3 regions of the Streptococcus sp. ALY_208 genome follow, and region 2 is predicted to be linked to each of the others. Evidence: predicted binding sites of a transcription regulator. Region 2 holds the regulator's gene; each other region holds the start of a gene.
The links. The regulator Rex, encoded in region 2, represses fermentation and respiration genes when NADH is low (regulators of the CRP and FNR family bind a similar motif). The targets are predictions, from matches to a motif close to TTGTGAANTANTTCACAA.
Positions count from the first base shown of each region.

Region 1: the regulator Rex is predicted to act here: its motif matches at 1,618-1,635, upstream of adhE (bifunctional acetaldehyde-CoA/alcohol dehydrogenase).
Region 3: the regulator Rex is predicted to act here: its motif matches at 3,663-3,680, upstream of pflB (formate C-acetyltransferase).

Region 1 is NZ_JBZFUI010000004.1:122,254-128,793, forward strand. Features, by position in the region: gene AC4HAI_RS05205 (hypothetical protein) at 347-667, shown strand; gene AC4HAI_RS05210 (hypothetical protein) at 1,111-1,365, shown strand; gene adhE (bifunctional acetaldehyde-CoA/alcohol dehydrogenase) at 1,716-4,385, shown strand; gene AC4HAI_RS05220 (hypothetical protein) at 4,548-4,883, shown strand; gene pnp (polyribonucleotide nucleotidyltransferase) at 5,057-6,540, shown strand, end outside.
Region 2 is NZ_JBZFUI010000005.1:174,599-181,138, forward strand. Features, by position in the region: gene yjbM (GTP diphosphokinase) at 1-258, opposite strand, end outside; gene AC4HAI_RS06530 (CYTH domain-containing protein) at 385-963, shown strand; gene AC4HAI_RS06535 (ribose-phosphate diphosphokinase) at 1,107-2,075, shown strand; gene AC4HAI_RS06540 (cysteine desulfurase family protein) at 2,078-3,193, shown strand; gene AC4HAI_RS06545 (DUF1831 domain-containing protein) at 3,196-3,549, shown strand; gene AC4HAI_RS06550 (redox-sensing transcriptional repressor Rex) at 3,655-4,290, shown strand; gene AC4HAI_RS06555 (gamma-glutamyl-gamma-aminobutyrate hydrolase family protein) at 4,319-5,014, shown strand; gene radC (RadC family protein) at 5,011-5,694, opposite strand; gene AC4HAI_RS06565 (PTS fructose transporter subunit IIABC) at 5,788-6,540, opposite strand, start outside.
Region 3 is NZ_JBZFUI010000007.1:48,019-54,558, forward strand. Features, by position in the region: gene recD2 (SF1B family DNA helicase RecD2) at 1-1,822, shown strand, start outside; gene AC4HAI_RS07645 (hypothetical protein) at 1,847-2,326, shown strand; gene dinB (DNA polymerase IV) at 2,456-3,553, opposite strand; gene pflB (formate C-acetyltransferase) at 3,743-6,076, shown strand; gene AC4HAI_RS07660 (TetR/AcrR family transcriptional regulator) at 6,318-6,540, opposite strand, start outside.

The DNA.
Region 1 (6,540 bases), on a different contig from region 2:
TTAGGAGTGTGATATGACACGAAGTTATAAGAGTTATTTACTTGTATTTATTATAATGCTGCTATTTTTGTTGATTGGTAGCATCTATTCGTTAAATATTAATGGGCGGATCTTATGGCATCCTTCGGTAATGATCAGTTTATTCTCAATTATATTATTAATAGTTCTTAGTATATATGCACTAAAAGCAAGGGTCTCTTATCGCTATCTTTTATTATTGGCATCTTGTGTGATTTCCTTCTATCTATGTGCTACCCTTTTGACAACACGAATATCTCATTATAGAACTGTACAGACGAATATACTCTTGAATTCTGATCGGTTACTTTTTAGGGATGACACCGCAATGAAACTATTATCTAAGAATTCCAAGGGAAAAAAGATCTTATTTTTTTATAGATATGGGTGTAAACGTTGTAAAGTGGCCGTACCTTATCTGTTAGAGCACATTTCTTCAGAGGACAAAGAAAGTATCTATTTTATCGATATCAGTAGCAAGCGAGGGAAAAAATTAGCTCAGTATTATAACGTAAATTCCGCTGCTACAGTAGTTGTATCCGACCAAGACGAATACAAGGAGTACTCCTTAACAAGTATTAAAAAAGGCAAAGCTGTTATTGATTTTGAAACTATATCTCGAGTTATTGATATAGTGACCTCTCATTAAATTATTTTTTATTATAAAAAATAATCTGAAGGTATTTTGATAATATTAGTGGTGTAGTGATATTGTTGAGGAACGCAAGCTAATGATAGAGTAAATCATTTGCAATAGCTTACCCTGCAATTTTGACTACAGATAAATGTAATCCCTTCTTTGGATTATTTTCTATCTATTCATTTAGATGATACTTGTTTTGTAACAGGTATCATCTTTTGTTTTCTAGGCTCGATAGATTAACAGTAGTGTTTATTGTTGGATAACTTAACCACTTTACAGTCATAATTTTATTTGTTTGATACAGAAAAATACTCTTCTGACTTGAATCTCAGCTAGTAGAAGCCTATAATATTATTAATAATGAAGGTATCTTAGGCAGAGAATATCTATTGTACTAGTAAGATTAGTTGCTTTCTGACTGAAATAATTAATTGTAAAACGAGGTAGTTATGCGTAAAAAAGAAAATGATAAAGCTGATTATGATAAAGATTATGAGAGAATTTTTGACTATTTCTTTATAGGAATTGGCTTGGCTGCTATAGTGACCTTGTTCATTGGTGGCTTGACCCGATATCTTACGTGGACGGTTGTTTTTAAGGTTGTTCTTACAGGACTTATAATAGTAAGTGCGATGCTACTAGCCTCTCATAAGCCATCTTTAAAAGAGCATGTCCTATTTGAAGACCAAGATTTCTTATCATGAAGTCTTTAGCAGTTGATAATTTTCCTTTCTCATAAGATCTATGGAAAGAATGAGTGGATTAGTTTTGAACCTCCAGTCCCATCTCAAGATTGATAGCATCCTTAAATTATTTTCTGAGAGCAGATCTCTCCTTTAACTCTGGGAAGATCTGCTTTTTAATTCCCTCAATCGTTGATGTTCTCCTTATACTTTAATAAGTGAAAAAATTCACATTATCTATTGACAGTAGCTCAGAAATATAATATACTAACATCGTGAAAAAATTCACAATTACAAAACGATAAACGGCTACAGTATTTCTTCTATAGAAATGATCTGATAGATAACCGCTTAAAATGGAGGAGTTTCCTATGGCAAAGGACACAAAGGTAGAGACTATGACGGCTGAGGAAGAAGCACAAGTTTATACAGCTGGCTTGGTTGACAAAGCCCTAGAAGCAGAAAAAATTTTCGCCAATTATACCCAAAAAAAAGTTGACCAGATTGTTGCAGCTATGGCTCTGGCGGGTTCTGAGCGCTCGCTTGAGTTGGCCAAAGAGGCTGTCGCTGAGACCAAGCGTGGTATTGTAGAAGACAAGGACATCAAGAATCACTTTGCGACGGAAAATATCTATGAGCTCATCAAAAATGAAAAGACGGTTGGTATCATTGATGAGGATAAGGTCAAAGGTCAGGTTAAAATCGCAGCTCCTCTAGGTGTGATTGCGGGTATCGTCCCAACGACAAATCCAACCTCGACGACCATGTTTAAGATCTTGGTAGCTCTAAAGACCCGCAATGCCATCGTCTTTGCCTTTCATCCAGGTGCTCAACAGTGCTCGAGTCATGCCGCTAGGATTCTCTATGATGCTGCGATCAAGGCAGGTGCGCCAGAGAATATTATCCAATGGATCGAGACTCCCTCAATCGCTAATACCAAGGCCTTGATTACCAATTCTCATATCGCTTCTATCCTTGCGACAGGTGGGCCTGGTATGGTTAATGCCGCCCTTCGCTCTGGTAACCCCTCTATGGGAGTTGGGGCTGGTAACGGTGCGGTTTATGTGGATGCGACCGCACATTTGGATCGGGCTGTTGAAGACTTGCTCATGTCTAAGCGCTTTGACAATGGTATGATCTGTGCAACAGAAAATTCTGCTGTCGTAGAAGCAGCTATTTATGACGACTGGCTCAAGAAGATGCAAGAGAAAGGAGCCTACCTAGTCCCTAAAAAGGATTACAAAAAGCTAGAAGAAACTGTCTTTAATGACAAAGGCGGGGTCAACGGCCCTGTTGCAGGTATGTCAGCCCGCTGGATCTGTGAGCGAGCAGGCCTTGACTTGCCAGAAGGTAAGGATGTCCTCTTATTTGAGCTAGAGGCAAAAAATATCGGAGAAAAACTCTCTTCAGAAAAACTCTCTCCACTCTTGTCTGTTTATAAGGCTAAGGATCGTGAAGATGGGATTGCTATTGTAGAGGCGCTCCTTGAGCATGAAGGTGCAGGTCACAATGCGGCTATTCAGATTGGATCGCAAGCCGATCCCTTCGTTGCTGAGTATGGGGACCGTGTCAAAGCCTCTCGTATCCTTGTCAACCAACCGGATTCTATCGGTGGTATCGGTGACATCTACACTGATGCGCTCAAGGCCAGCTTAACACTTGGAACAGGATCATGGGGGAAAAATTCATTGTCACACAATCTATCAACTGGCGACCTCCTCAATGTCAAAACGGTGGCTAAGCGTCGTAATCGTCCACAATGGGTGCGCCTACCAGAAAAAACTTACTACGAAAAAAATGCAATTTCTTACTTACAAGATGACTATGAACCAATGAGTCGGGCCCTGATTGTGGCAGACCCTGGAATGGTTCAGTTTGGCTTTGTCGATACCGTTCTCGCTCAGCTAGCTCTGCGTGATGAAAAAGTGATGACTGCCGTTTATGGAACAATCAAGCCTGATCCAACTCTTGGACAAACCATCGAGATTGCCAAGCAAATGCGTGATTTCAAGCCTGATACTGTTATTGCAATCGGTGGTGGATCTGCCATTGACGCCTCCAAAATTGCCCGCCTCATTTACGAAGTTTCACTGGATCGAGACAGTGCTTGGCTGGATTCCTATGATGAAGTTAGTGATTTCTTCTTAGAATTGCAACAAAAATTTATCGATATCCGCAAAAGAATCGTCAAGTTTAAACATCAAAGACAGACCCGCCTCTTTTGTATCCCAACAACGTCTGGTACAGGTGCTGAAGTGACTCCTTTTGCCGTTATTACTGACGACCTGACCCATGTGAAATACCCTCTGGCCGACTATGAGCTGGTACCACAAGTGGCTATCGTTGATCCTGAGTTTGTCATGACTGTTCCTAAACGCACAGCGGCTCTCTCTGGATTAGATGCCCTGTCCCATGCCCTAGAGTCTTATGTCTCAGTCATGGCATCTGACTTCACCCGTCCATGGTCTCTAGAAGCTATCAAATTGATCATGGAAAATTTAGAGGACGCCTATCGTTATGATCCTGCCCATCCAACGCTTCGTGGTGAGCAAGCCAAAGAAAATATGCACTACGCATCGACCATAGCTGGGATGGCCTTTGGAAATGCCTTCCTTGGGATCAATCATTCCCTGGCTCACAAGACAGGTGGTGAGTTTGGGCTTCCGCACGGCTTAGCGATCGCTATCGCCATGCAGCACGTCATCCGCTTTAATGGCGTCGCCGGTAATGTGAAGCGTTCTGTTTACCCACGCTATGAGCAATACCGTGCGCAAAAAGATTATGCTGATATTGCTCGTGCTTTGGGACTCAAAGGCCAATCAGATGCTGACCTGGTTGAGGCCCTCTGCCAACGCATTGATGAGCTTATGAAGGCCGTAGATGTCGATCCTCGTCTCTCTGCTAATGGAGTGAGTCAAAAAGACTTCGATGCGGCGCTTGACCGTCTAGCTAGTCTAGCCTACGATGATCAATGCACCCCTGCCAACCCTCGCCAGCCCTATATCTCAGATATGAGGCAGCTCCTTATTGATCAGTTTTAAGCGTTGAAAAGTAGAGCTTAGACAAATATAGCGCACTCCTATCATTAAGGGGTGCGTTTTGCTCCACGATCATCCACTTATTTCAGTGACCCAAAATTCCCTGTAGTAGGAGTCGTCGACTCTATCAGGGACTCTCTAGGAGCTCTATGCTATAATAATGCTATGTCATTATTCAATCTTATTTTTGGTTTAATCCTGCTCATGCCTGTACTGGGCTGTCTCTTTATCGGGTTAGCCCTGCGTTTGCCCCACCGCCAGACGAGATGGCTTTTACTAATGGGCCTACTCATATTTGTCCTGTCTTTTGTGGCACTGCAGCTAAAGGTAGATGCTATTTTCTATGGCTTTTTCTTACTAGGTCCTACCTTATTTGGTATTGGTCTACCTGGAAACCCTAGTAGGGGGCACCGCATTCAGGCGGGGCTGTCAGGCCTAGGACTTTTGCTCGTTTTCTGGCTTTTTCTCTATCTCTTTGCCCAGATTTTAAACCATGTCTAATTCCAGCCATTAGTCAAATGATAATCCCAAGTGCTTACCTAGAGCGCTTGGGATTTTTGCTAGCTAGACTTTCTGAGGCAAAGCCCAAATAACTATGCTGCCAGGCTTATCAGGAAGGGCCTTTTGTGATAGAATAGAGTCAATCTAAATCCAATGATAGAAAAGGTGGTCCGATGGCAAAACAAACCTTCCAAATGACTTTAGCAGGTAAAAGATTGGTCGTAGAAATTGGTCAGGTTGCTAAGCAGAGCAATGGTGCTGTTGTCATTCGTTATGGTGATACGACAGTATTAAGTACAGCAGTCATGTCTAAAGAACCAGCAAAAACAGACTTCTTCCCCCTGCAGGTCAACTATGAAGAGAAGATGTATGCAGCCGGTAAGCTACCAGGTGGATTCATGAAACGTGAGGGACGGCCTTCAACCGAAGCGATCTTGACCGCACGTCTTATCGATCGTCCTATCCGCCCCATGTTTGACCAAGGCTTTCGTCACGAGGTCCAAGTCATCAATACCGTTCTCTCATATGATCCAGAAGCCAGTGCCCCTATGGCGGCTATGCTTGGCTCGTCCTTAGCCTTGTCCATTTCAGATATTCCCTTCAATGGTCCGATTGCAGGTGTTCAAGTCGGCTATATCAATGGTGAGTTTATTCTCAATCCGACACCAGCCCAAAAAGCCCTATCCCAGCTGGATCTGACCCTTGCAGGAACCAAGGAAGCCATCAACATGGTCGAGTCAGGAGCCAGCCAACTATCAGAGGAAGTCATGCTCGAAGCTCTGCTTTATGGGCATGGTGCCATCAAAGAACTGGTCAGTATCCAAGAGCAGATCGTGGCTCACGCTGGTAAGCCTAAGACTGAGGTGGCATTAGAAGTTCTAGATCCAGAATTGAAGCAAACGATCGCTTCTATCTCCCTTCCTGAGATGAAAAACGCCCTCAAAATTTCAGATAAAAAAGAGCGTCAAAAGGCTATGGAGGCCCTTAAAAAAGTAGTTTTGGACAGTTTTGATAAGCGCTGGACCCAAGATGAAGATAAGGATAACAAACTTGAGATGGTCGCCAAAATCCTTGATGATCTGGAGCATGACGAGGTGCGTCGCCTCATCATTGAGGAAAAAATCCGTCCTGATGGTCGCCGTCTGGAGGAAATTCGTCCGCTAGAAGCCAGTATTGATTTCTTGCCACGTGTCCACGGTTCAGGTCTCTTTACCCGCGGACAAACTCAGGCACTGTCGGTGCTGACCCTAGCCCCTATTAGTGAGAGTAAGATTGTAGATGGCTTGGATCCTGAGTATCATAAGCGCTTCTTGCACCATTATAATTTTCCCCAGTACTCAGTAGGAGAGACTGGACGATACGGTGCACCAGGAAGACGGGAAATCGGTCATGGGGCTCTAGGGGAACGTGCTTTAGCCCGGGTTCTTCCTAGCTTTGAAGACTTTCCCTACGCTATTCGCCTGGTGTCCGAAGTTTTGGAATCCAATGGTTCTTCTTCACAAGCGTCGATCTGTGCCGCTACCCTAGCCTTGATGGCTGGCGGTGTGCCTATCGAAGCACCTGTTGCTGGTGTTGCTATGGGCTTGGTATCTGATGGACTTCAGTATGCTATTCTGACAGATATTCAAGGCTTAGAGGATCATTTTGGCGATATGGA
Region 2 (6,540 bases):
TTCCTGGACGTCATCGACAAACTGGACCATGATCCTAATACCAGCAATATCCTGCATATCTTCAGCAAGATGTTCTTGAGACACTCCTCTCAAAACCATCTTTTCCTTAATACTCTCAATCGGTTTAACACGACCTGTGACAAACTCTATAGGGGAATGCTGATTTTGTTTCTGGAATTGCTTTCTGGCTCCTCTAAACTTTATCTTCAATTCGCCAACAGCCTGAATGTAGGGGTCTAAAAAAGTTTCCCAATCCATCTTAATCTATTTGTTAACTCCTGTTTAAATCAGATATTTTACAACTGATTCTTGTAAAATAACCTACTTTTTTATAAAATCTATTTAATCATTATATCATAAAAAGCATTGCAAAGGAAAAGCGCCATGAACCATCTGGAAATCGAATATAAAACTATGTTGAACAAGGCTGAATTCCAGCGAATGGAAACTCTCTTTTCACATATCCCCCCCATCACTCAGACCAACTACTATTTTGATACAGACGATTTTATGATGCGTCAAAAGCGACTTTCTCTCAGAATTCGAACCTTCGATAAAGATGCCGAACTCACCTTGAAAATTCCAAAAGAGATTGGTGCTATGGAGCATAATATCCAATTAACTAGAGATGAAGCCCGTCAAATCATTGATTCTTGCCAGTTTCCAAACAATGCTATTAAAGAAATTTTAACTGAAAACGGCATCAGGTGCTCTGCTTTAAAAAAATTGGGCCACTTAACTACTGTTCGGCGTGAAAAGCAGACACCCATTGGCTTGATGGCCCTCGATAAAAACAACTACTCTGGAAGAATCGACTATGAGCTAGAACTCGAAGTTCAAGATCCCCAGAAAGGCAAAAAAGATTTTGAAGCTTTTCTAAAGGAACAGTCTATTGATTTCAAATATGCTAAAAGTAAAGTGGCACGTTTTTGCTCAACACTGTACACTGAAGAACAGGGATAAATCCACCTACCAAGCTGATTTTTTCAGCTTTTTTTGTTATAATAAAAAGGCAAATATGAATGAAGATCACCTATTACTTTCGTCAGGATAAGGGACAAAGCATTTCACATAGGTTTTAAAGATAAGGAGCACAGTACACTGTTATGGTAGCAACAAGCACCCCAAAATTATTTTCATTGACATCAAATACTGCAATTGCCGAGAAAATTTCTCAGGCCACAGGTATCCCACTCAGCAAGGTATCTTCCAAGCAATTTTCCGATGGTGAAATTATGATTAACATTGAAGAGAGTGTTCGTGGTTATGATATATATGTCATTCAATCTACAAACTACCCTGTCAATGACAATCTTTGGGAACTCTTGATTATGATAGACGCTTGTAAGCGAGCTAGTGCCAATTCTGTCAATATCATCTTGCCTTATTTCGGTTACGCTCGTCAAGATAGAATTGCCCAGCATCGTGAACCTATCACTGCTAAATTAGTTGCCAACATGCTCGTCAAGGCAGGAGCTGATAGAATTTTGACTCTCGACCTTCATGCTGTTCAGGTGCAAGGCTTTTTCGATATCCCTGTAGACAACCTCTTTACTGTTCCTCTTTTTGCTGAACACTATATTAATATGGGGCTAACAGGTTCAAATGTTGTGGTGGTAAGCCCCAAAAATTCAGGCATCAAGCGGGCACGCAGTTTAGCTGAATATTTAGATGCTCCTATCGCTATTATCGACTACGATCAAGATGATATGCACCGTGAAGAGGGCTATATCATTGGTGAAGTAACCGGTAAAAAAGCTATTTTGATTGATGACATTTTAAATACCGGTAAAACCTTAGCCGAAGCTGCTAAAATTGTTGAACGTGAGGGAGCCTCAAGCATCTATGCTGTCGCCAGTCACGGTCTATTTGCAGGCGGTGCATCTGATATCTTAGAAACTGCTCCTATTAAAGAGATTCTTGTCACAGACTCAGTCGCAACGAAAGAAAATATCTGTAGCAATGTAACCTATCTCTCAGCTAGCTCACTCATTGGAGATGCTATTACACGCATCCATAATCACAAACCGCTCAGCCCACTCTTTACTTATACTGCAGATAGTGAGGACAATTGATGATGATTTATCTCGATAATGCTGCCACAACTCCCTTAACCCCTGGTGTTATCGAAACCATGACCAATGTAATGACCAATAATTTTGGAAATCCTTCAAGTATCCATAATTATGGACGTACAGCCAGTCACTTACTCCGAGACAATCGACAGACTATTGCTGAACTTCTCGAAACTCAGCCTAGAAATATTATCTTCACATCGGGCGGTACAGAAGCTAATAATACCGCTATACAAGGCTATGCTCTTGCTAATCAAAATAAAGGAAAGCATCTTATCACAACAGCTATTGAGCATCATTCTGTTCTCAACACCATGGAATACCTTGAAAGCCGTTTTGGTTTTGAGGTGACTTATCTCCAGCCAAATGACCAAAATAAAATCACTACAGACAGCCTCAAAGAAGCTTTGAGAGACGATACCATTCTCGTTAGTACCATGTTTGCTAACAATGAAACTGGTGATCTCCTTCCGATTCAAGAATTTGGAGAATTATTGGCTGACCATCAAGCTGTCTTTCATGTTGATGCCGTTCAAGTCATGGGGAAAATTGCTATTTATCCAGAAAAGCTAGGGATTGATCTCTTATCTGCTTCTGCTCATAAATTTCATGGACCTAAAGGAGTTGGATTTCTCTATACTCACCCTCTACATATGGATTCTCTCCTACATGGTGGTGAGCAAGAAGATAAAAGACGAGCAAGCACAGAAAATATGGTAGGGATAGCTGGTATGGCTCAAGCTATGACAGAAGCCTATCAAGATATGACTAACCACTACCAACATGTCAGTAATTTAAGAGAACAACTCTTATCTAATCTAGCTAATATGGACTACTACCTCAATGGCACAGATAATACGCTACCCTATGTTGTCAATATTGGTTTTCCATCTAGCAATAATGGCCTCCTTCTAACCCAGCTGGATCTATCTGGGATAGCTGTCTCAACAGGATCAGCATGCACAGCCGGCACTGTTGATCCTAGTCATGTACTTGCTGCTTACTATGGTAATGATTCAGATAGACTTCATGAATCCATTCGAATCAGCTTCTCAGATCAAACCCTGCCACAAGATGTTGAACAACTCACTACTAAATTAAAGGAGATACTTTCTTAACAATGGCTTTTGAAAAAACTATCCACCTTGATGATTGCCTATATCGTTACACCCTTACAAGTAATGTCCGAAAGTATACGTTAATTGATACTACTTTTGAACAAAACAAGCTTGGTCACTATGAACTGAATAGACTTCTCGAAGAAGTGCCTAATTCTGGTAATGGCTTTCCTTTGAAGCTCACGGTCAATAAAGACCTCACTTCCTTTAAATTAATCATTACAGACCAGTCAGGGCTACGTCAGGTCAATATTTTTAAAAATGACAAGCTGAACATTATCCAAGATAAATTTTATTTTCTAATGGACAGTCTCGTAGAACGCGATATTTTTACAAAAGAAAGAGTTGATAGCTAAAACCTATATTATTTATAGGTTTTTTATATTAGTTAATTTGTTGCAGTTTTCACAAACTTAGTTTATAATCTAGTTGAATTTTAAATGAAATTAGGAGTTGATCATATGGCCATTGACAAATCCATCCCTAAAGCGACAGCAAAACGACTTTCACTCTACTATAGAATTTTTAAGCGCTTTAACGCAGAAAATATTGAAAAAGCAAGTTCTAAACAAATTGCTGAAGCAATTGGTGTTGACTCAGCTACCGTACGTAGAGATTTCTCATATTTTGGTGAGCTCGGTCGTAGAGGTTTCGGCTATGATGTCAAAAAATTGATGAACTTCTTTGCAGATATTCTCCATGATCATTCTATTACCAATGTTGCTCTAGTAGGTTGTGGCAATATGGGAAGAGCACTTCTTCACTATCGCTTCCATGAGCGCAATAAAATGAAAATCATCATGGCGTTTGATACAGATGATAATGAGCTGGTAGGCACTAAAACTACTGATGATATTCCTATTTATGGCATCTCAAGCCTTAAGGAAAAACTGGCAAATTCAGACTGCCAAACAGCTATCCTAACAGTACCTAGCATCAAGGCTCAAGAAGTATCTGAACAGCTAGTAGAAGCTGGTATCAAGGGGATCTTGAGTTTCTCACCTGTCAATTTAGATCTACCTAAAGGTGTCTTTGTCCAGTATGTCGATTTAACCAGTGAATTACAAACTCTACTCTATTTTATGAATCAGGATTAATAGAAAAAACATTTAAAGGAGGATGTCTATGGCCCCTAAACCAATTATTGGTATTACAACAAATGAAAGACCCAATCCCAATACAGGTATTATGTGGAGTTATGCACCAACAGGATTTATCCAGGGTGTACAACGTGCAGGTGGACTTCCTCTGCTTATTCCTATAGGACCCCCCCAAGAGGCTAAAGATTATGTCGAAAAGGTAGATAAAATTCTTTTAATCGGAGGTCAAAACATTGACCCAGACTTCTATCATGAAGAAAATACTGCAAGTGATGATGACTTTTTACGAAAACGGGACATCTTTGAATTTGCTATCATTGATGAGGCAATCCGGCAAGAAAAACCTATTTTTTCAGTATGTCGTGGTACCCAGCTGATGAATGTGGCACTGGGGGGAAGCCTCAACCAGGCGATTGAAAATCATTGGCAAGATGAACCTAGTGACTACCTCTACCATCGTATGTCTGTCAAAGAGGACTCAAAACTAGCGGAATTTTATGGAAAAACCACAGAAATAAATTCTTTTCATCATCAAAGTATCAAAGAATTATCACCATTTTTAGATGTGATAGCTATGGATCCTGATGATAAAACAATAGAGGCTGTTCAATCCAATAATCCAGACATCCATTTCATGGGAGTTCAGTGGCATCCTGAATTACTTTTAAATCATCGCTCTGCAGATCAACAGCTCTTTGATTATTTTGTTAACGAGCTCTAAAGAATCAAGTCACTCCTTTCTCGAAAGCTATAATAACTTTTACTACCAACGATGATGTGATCTAGGAAATCTACTCCTAAGTCGTCACAGCATCGTTTTATTTTTTCGGTAAAATCAATATCATGATGACTAGGACGTGGCTGCCCCGAAGGATGATTGTGGACAACAATCAGTGAAGTCGCCATCAACTTACAAGCATGATGAAGAATTTCACGTGGCTCAGCAATAGAGTGACGAACACTGCCAATAAAGATCGTTTGCTGCTTGAGCAAACGATTCTGGGTATCTAAATAAAGAGCAACTAAATGTTCCTGCCTTTTATCTCTCAACTCCTCAATCATTTTTTTGGCCAATTGACTGCTAGAAAGGATACGCTCACGCTTTTCAGGCACTGCATTGTTGACACGTCTTGAAAATTCTAATATCGCCTTGATTTCTATAGCTTTCACAGGTCCTATACCATCAAGCTTTTGCAACTCTTTTAAAGAGAGTTGACGAAAATCAGCCAAGCTATCCATCTGACTAATAATATGATTAGCTAAAGATAAGACTGGCTCTTTTTTTGTCCCAGTACGTAATATAATCGCTAATAGTTCCTGATGACTGAGTTCTTCTGCCCCTTGAGCCATTAAACGCTCTCTGGGCTTTAAGGCATCATTTGAAATTCCAATAGTATACATAATAATATCCTCCATCTATATATTCGTAAAATAAAATCAAAAAAATGGTTAGAAATAAAAATTTCTAACCATTTCTACTATTTATTTCTTAAATTATTTTGCCTTACGTAACACTCCAAAGAGTATACCAGATACAATAGCACCAATAGCGACATAGACAAGATAGAGCCACCAGTTAGTCGTTAGAGCAACAACGAATACACCACCGTGTGGAGCCATCAACTTAATGCCTGATAGACCAACTAAGGCACCTGTAAGAGCTGAACCAGCCATAAAGCTAGGAATAGCACGAACTGGGTCAGCAGCACCAAATGGAATAGCGCCTTCTGTGATAAATGATAAGCCCATAACAATATTAGTCAAACCTGAATCACGTTCTTCTTGTGTAAACTTAGCAGGGAATAAGCGAGTAGCCACAAAGACAGCCAATGGCGGTACCATACCACCAGCCATTACTGCTGCCATAGCCACAGAACCACCGCTTGCTACTGTTTCAGCCAGTGTACCTGTACCAAAGATATAAGCAGCCTTATTGAACGGTCCACCCATATCGATGGCCATCATACCACCAACAACCAAACCAAGTAAGATAGCTGACGCACCAGACAATCCTTGGAGGAAGTCGTTCAAGGCTGTATTGATAGCGCCCATTGGGATATTCACCAAGAGCATCAAGAAACCAGTAATAGCAACACCAAGTAATGGTAATAAAAGAATAGATTTAATACCATCAAGTGAACGTGGAACTTTTATATACTTCCTTAGAAGAAGAACAACACCACCAGCTAGAAAACCACCAACCAAGGCTCCAAGAAATCCTGAAGGTACTTGTCCAGAAACGATTTT
Region 3 (6,540 bases), on a different contig from region 2:
TAATCTAGCTGGACAGCTAGGGATCGAAAGCGACTCTCCCAAGCGCTTTCGAGCAGGTCTCATCCACAGCCTAAGCGAGCTCTCTATTGAACGAGGAGACACTTATGTTGAAGCTCGGGATCTACTGGAGTATGCCGTCGATCTATTGGAAGATGCTAGACAAATCGAACTCAACCCCACCCTCCTAGCCCAAGAGCTGACCCAGCTCATCGCCGAAGACAAGGTTCAACATATAGACACTCGTATCTTTGAAAACAGTCTCTACCACGCTGAAGAAGGGATCAAAACCAATCTTCAGCGTATCCTAGACATGCCCGTGCTCAAGGATTTATCTATCCAACAAATACACCAAGCGATCACTGACATAGAAGAGGACTTTGATCTCAGCTACGATAAAATCCAAAAAGAGGCCATCACAAAAGCTCTGACCAGCAAGGTATTTCTCCTGACAGGAGGACCTGGTACTGGAAAAACAACCGTCATCAACGGAATCATCCATGCCTATGCTCAGTTACACAAGATTGACCTTGAGGCTAAGGAACTTCCCATTATCTTAACGGCCCCAACAGGCCGTGCTAGTCGCCGGATGAATGAATTGACAGGACTTCCAGCTGCCACAATTCACCGCCACCTAGGGCTGACAAGCGATGGTAGCGACTTTCAAACGCTTGAAGACTTCCTTGACTGTGACTTGATTATTATCGATGAATTTTCTATGGTTGATACTTGGTTAGCCAACCAGCTCCTATCCAGTATCTCATCCAATACGCAAGTTATTATCGTTGGAGATAGTGACCAACTCCCATCAGTAGGTCCCGGCCAAGTGCTAGCAGATCTCCTCAAGGTCCCAAATCTACCACAAATCGCCTTGACTAAGATCTTCCGACAATCTGAAGATTCCACCATTGTGACCTTAGCCAGTCAGATTCGCCAAGGCCAGCTCCCCCCTGATTTCACCCAGAAAAAAGCTGATCGTTCTTACTTTGAAGCACAAGCCCAGCAGATTCCAGCCATGATAGAAAAGATCGTGACATCTGCTCTCAAGAGTGGCATCGAAGCCCAAGAAATTCAAATCCTAGCGCCTATGTACCGGGGACAGGCAGGTATCAACTCACTCAATACCTTGATGCAAAATCTCCTCAATCCTAAGGTCAATAAAGAGGAATTCTCTTTTAACGATCTTGTCTTTCGTACCGGTGATAAGGTTCTTCATTTGATCAATGATGCTGAACTCAATGTCTTTAACGGTGATATTGGGACCATTACAGACCTAATCCCCGGCAAGTACACCGAAAGCAAGCAGGATGAGATTTACTTAGATTTTGATGGTAGCCAAGTCGTTTACCCCCGCAATGAATGGCACAAAATTACTCTAGCCTATGCCATGTCTATCCACAAGTCGCAAGGTAGTGAATTTCAAGTTGTCATCCTCCCATTAACACGCCAGAGCGGCCGCATGCTCCAGCGCAATCTCATCTATACAGCCATCACCCGCTCAAAGAGTAAGTTAATCTTGTTAGGAGAACTCAGTGCCTTCACTTATGCGATTGAGCACCAAAGTACCAAGCGCAAGACTTATCTGGTTGAACGCTTTGGCACCCCTCAAGCTAGCCACCCGACCTCTTCTCAGTCTGATAGCCTAGCACTGGCTGGCTCCAATCATGAAGCTAGCTCTCCTCAGACAGACTTACCTGCAAAACAGCCAAACGAGCCTGATAGCAAGCAGGCCCATATCCTCACAGCAGAAAATCTCAACAGTATTGATCCCATGATCGGACTGAGCACAGAGGATATCGCTCTCTTTTTTAAGATAAACCCGTAAACGATCTAGAAAGGAGCATCAGCCATGATGATCCCCATCAGTGACTTGATCACCATCTTCAAAAAATCAAATCGGACGATCGCTATCGCCCATCTAATCAACCTGATCCTCAATTTGATCCTCTTCTTCACCTTGGCACTTAGCCTATTTCTCATTTCTCAAGATATAACACTTGATAAAGAACTAGAAAAATCTATCTATGACGTATTAGGACAACTCCCTGGTAACTATATCTTTAACTTAATGGTCAATATTGTCATCAATACCATCATCATGATTCTAGCCTTTATCAACCAAGCCAAAATTAAAAACCACAAGCTAGTATCAGATTGGCCCTATCTCTTAGGCTATACCCTCTGCGCCATCAATATCATCTTCGCTCTTATCTCAGACAGCGGTCTGCTCTTTATTCTGACCCAGTTGATCTATCTAGCCTATTATATATCAGCTCACAGCTCTGGAAAACTCCTCAATACCTTACTAAAAACCCTGACAAAAAACTAAGACAATAATAATCCTTCCTAATCTAGCTAATCTTTCTATGTTTAGAAGTTATGTGTTTCACATTACTTACTAAAAACGAGACTGAAACATAATTCAGTCTCGTTTTTAGTAAAATTTAACAACAACCTATTAAATATCCAGTTTAATAGCTTCTTGACGCCCTTCCAAGGCCGTCACTGTTACCCCCAACAAACGAATCCCCGTAGCCTCTTTGCCTTCAATCTCATCATAAATAGCATGAGCCTCCTGCTCAATCACATCAGCATCCTGAGTAGCCTGCTCCAAACTATGTCGCTTGGTCACTGTAGAAAAATCGGCATAACGCACCTTTAGCACAATCACCCGCCCTCTTTTATGATAACTTTCCAAAGTAGCCGCCACCCGCCTAACATTCTTGGAAATCTCTGCCTTAACATCCTCATCAGACAGTAAAAGTTTGGCGTAAGTACGCTCACTCCCAACGGACTTGCGCTCTCGATTAGGACGTACTGGACTATTAGAAATACCTCTCGCCTTACGATAAAGATCATACCCAAACCGTCCAAAATGATCAATCAAGGTCATCTCTGATAAATTCAAAAGATCTTCACCTGTAAAGACACCCAGCTCATTCAAACGCTTGACGGATTGCTTACCAACACCATGAAATTTTTCAATAGGCAACTGACTCAAAAAGTGCTCAGCCTCCTCTGGTAATATCAGTGTCAAACCCCTAGGCTTTTTAAAATCACTCGCTAGCTTAGCTAAAAATTTATTATAAGAGACACCAGCAGAGCAAGTCAGATGAAGCTCCCGCCAGATATCATACTGAATCATCTTTGCCAGCTTGACTGCGGATTTAATGCCCAATTTATTATCAGTCACATCCAAATAAGCCTCATCAATCGACATGGGCTCAACAAGATCAGTATAACGGCTAAAAATTTCCCGAATCTGCTGACCAATCTGACGATACTTTTTGTAATTACCAGAAACAAAGACGGCCTGAGGACATCGTTCCAAGGCCTCTTTAGAATTCATAGCGGAGTGAATGCCATATTTTCTAGCTTCATAATTACAGGTGGATACGACACCCCGCCCACCCGTCTGACGAGGGTCGGCACCAATGATCAATGGTTTCCCTCTAAGGTCTGGATTATCCCTCTCTTCCACAGCAGCAAAAAAGGCATCCATATCAATATGAATAATTTTACGGCTAGTATCATTGAGCAGAGGAAAAATAAGCATAGTTAACCTTTCTTACTTCGTTAGTTTATTATACAACATCGCTGACTGATTGACCAGCTTTAAAGCTAAAAATTTATAGTGACAGATGCAGGTAATTTCCACTTTTTCGTTGTGAAAGCGGTTACCATATGGTATACTGAAAGTGTAATGACGTAGCAAATAGCTACTAGAAATTTTAGGAGATGGATTATGGCTACTGTAAAAACAAACACAGATGTCTTTGAAAAAGCCTGGGAAGGCTTCAAAGGTACAGATTGGAAAGAAAAGGCTAGTGTAGCACGCTTCGTTCAGGCAAACTACACCCCTTATGACGGTGATGAAAGCTTCCTAGCTGGTCCTACGGAGCGCACCCTCCACATCAAGAAAATCGTCGATGATACCAAGGCTAGCTACGAAGCTCAAGGCCGCTTTCCTATGGATACTCAACCCACTTCAATCGCAGGAATTGGAGCTGGGTATATCGATAAAGATCAAGAAGTGATCTACGGTATCCAAAATGATGAACTTTTCAAGCTCAACTTCATGCCAAAGGGCGGTATCCGTATGGCAGAAACTGCCTTGACCGAACATGGTTATGAACCCGACCCAGCTGTCCATGAAATTTTCACAAAACATGTCACAACTGTTAACGACGGTATTTTCCGTGCCTATACTTCAAACATTCGTCGTGCCCGCCATGCCCACACTGTCACAGGCCTACCAGACGCTTACTCACGCGGTCGTATCATCGGAGTTTATGCACGACTAGCTCTCTATGGCGCTGACTACCTCATGCAAGAAAAAGTCAACGACTGGAATGCTTTGACTGAAATTGACGAAGAAACTATTCGTCTGCGTGAAGAAGTCAACTTACAATATCAAGCCCTGCAAGATGTTGTTAAATTAGGAGATCTCTACGGTGTAGATGTTCGTCGTCCAGCCTACGATACTAAGGAAGCTGTTCAATGGACAAACATTGCCTTCATGGCTGTTGCTCGCGTGATCAACGGGGCTGCTACATCACTTGGTCGTGTCCCAATCGTCCTCGATGTCTACGCTGAGCGTGACCTAGCACGTGGTACCTATACTGAAAGCGAAATTCAAGAATTTATCGACGATTTCGTCATGAAACTACGTACGGTCAAATTTGCCCGTACCAAAGCCTACGATGAATTGTATTCTGGTGATCCTACCTTTATCACCACTTCAATGGCTGGTATGGGAGCCGATGGCCGTCACCGTGTCACCAAGATGGACTACCGTTTCCTAAATACATTGGACAACATCGGTAATTCACCAGAGCCAAACTTGACTGTTCTTTGGACTGACAAATTGCCATACGCTTTCCGTCACTACTGCATGCACATGAGCCACAAACACTCTTCTATCCAATATGAAGGTGTAACCACAATGGCTAAAGACGGTTATGGTGAAATGTCATGTATCTCCTGCTGTGTCTCACCGCTCGACCCAGAAAATGAGGAGCAACGTCACAACATTCAATACTTCGGTGCTCGTGTAAATGTCCTGAAAGCTCTCTTGACCGGCCTTAATGGTGGTTACGATGACGTTCATAAGGACTACAAAGTCTTCGATATCGAGCCTATTCGTGACGAAGTACTGGACTTCGACACCGTTAAAGCTAATTTTGAAAAATCTCTCGATTGGTTGACAGATACCTACGTAGATGCCCTCAATATCATTCACTACATGACTGATAAGTATAACTACGAAGCTGTTCAGATGGCCTTCCTGCCAACTCATCAACGAGCTAACATGGGATTTGGTATCTGTGGTTTTGCCAATACCGTTGATACCCTTTCAGCTATTAAATACGCTACTGTTAAACCAATCCGCGATGAAGACGGCTACATCTACGATTACGAGACAACCGGTGACTATCCACGTTGGGGTGAAGATGACCCTCGTTCTAATGAATTAGCAGAATGGTTGATCGAAGCCTACACAACTCGTCTTCGCAGTCACAAGCTTTACAAGAATGCAGAAGCAACCGTATCACTTTTGACTATCACATCTAACGTGGCTTACTCTAAACAAACTGGTAACTCACCAGTCCACAAAGGTGTCTATCTCAATGAAGATGGCACTGTCAACCTATCTAAGTTGGAATTCTTCTCACCAGGTGCCAACCCATCTAACAAGGCTAAAGGTGGCTGGTTGCAAAATCTCAACTCTCTTGCCAGCCTTGACTTTGCTTATGCAGCCGATGGTATCTCATTGACGACCCAAGTTTCACCACGTGCTCTTGGTAAGACTCGTGAAGAACAAGTTGATAACCTGGTCACTATCCTTGATGGTTACTTTGAAAACGGTGGCCAACACGTCAACCTCAATGTCATGGACCTCAAAGATGTCTACGACAAGATCATGAGCGGGGAAGATGTCATCGTTCGTATCTCTGGATACTGTGTCAACACTAAATACCTGACTAAGGAACAAAAGACTGAATTGACACAACGTGTCTTCCACGAAGTCCTCTCAATGGATGACGCTGCTGAAGCTCTCTCAGGACAAGCAAAATAGAAGCTATCAGCAAAAAGACTTTGCCTAACTTAATGGCAAAGTCTTTTTGCTATGTTTATAAATCGTACTATATAGTCGAATGAGTGATAAATATCCACAAACCAACTTATGAGGATCATGAATGTAGCAAACTCTCTAGATCATAACTCTTATTTATAAAATTAAAAGTTAAAACAAACCGTCTGTTAGCAATTTATAAAATTGAGATAATATCATACTGAGAATTACAAATCTCTATAAATTATTTTCTTATACCTAGTTCAATCGTATTATTAATAATAAGCATTATACAATCTATACCAGTTGATCTCAATAGTTCTTGCTCCTCTTTTGAGCGCTCAAAATACAACAATTCATCTACAATAGATGAAATAAAATCAAAAATTACCCCAGAAAGAACCTTTAACCTTTGACTTTCTCTACAACCAGTATAATATAAAAAGCATTGATATGTTAAATCTTTC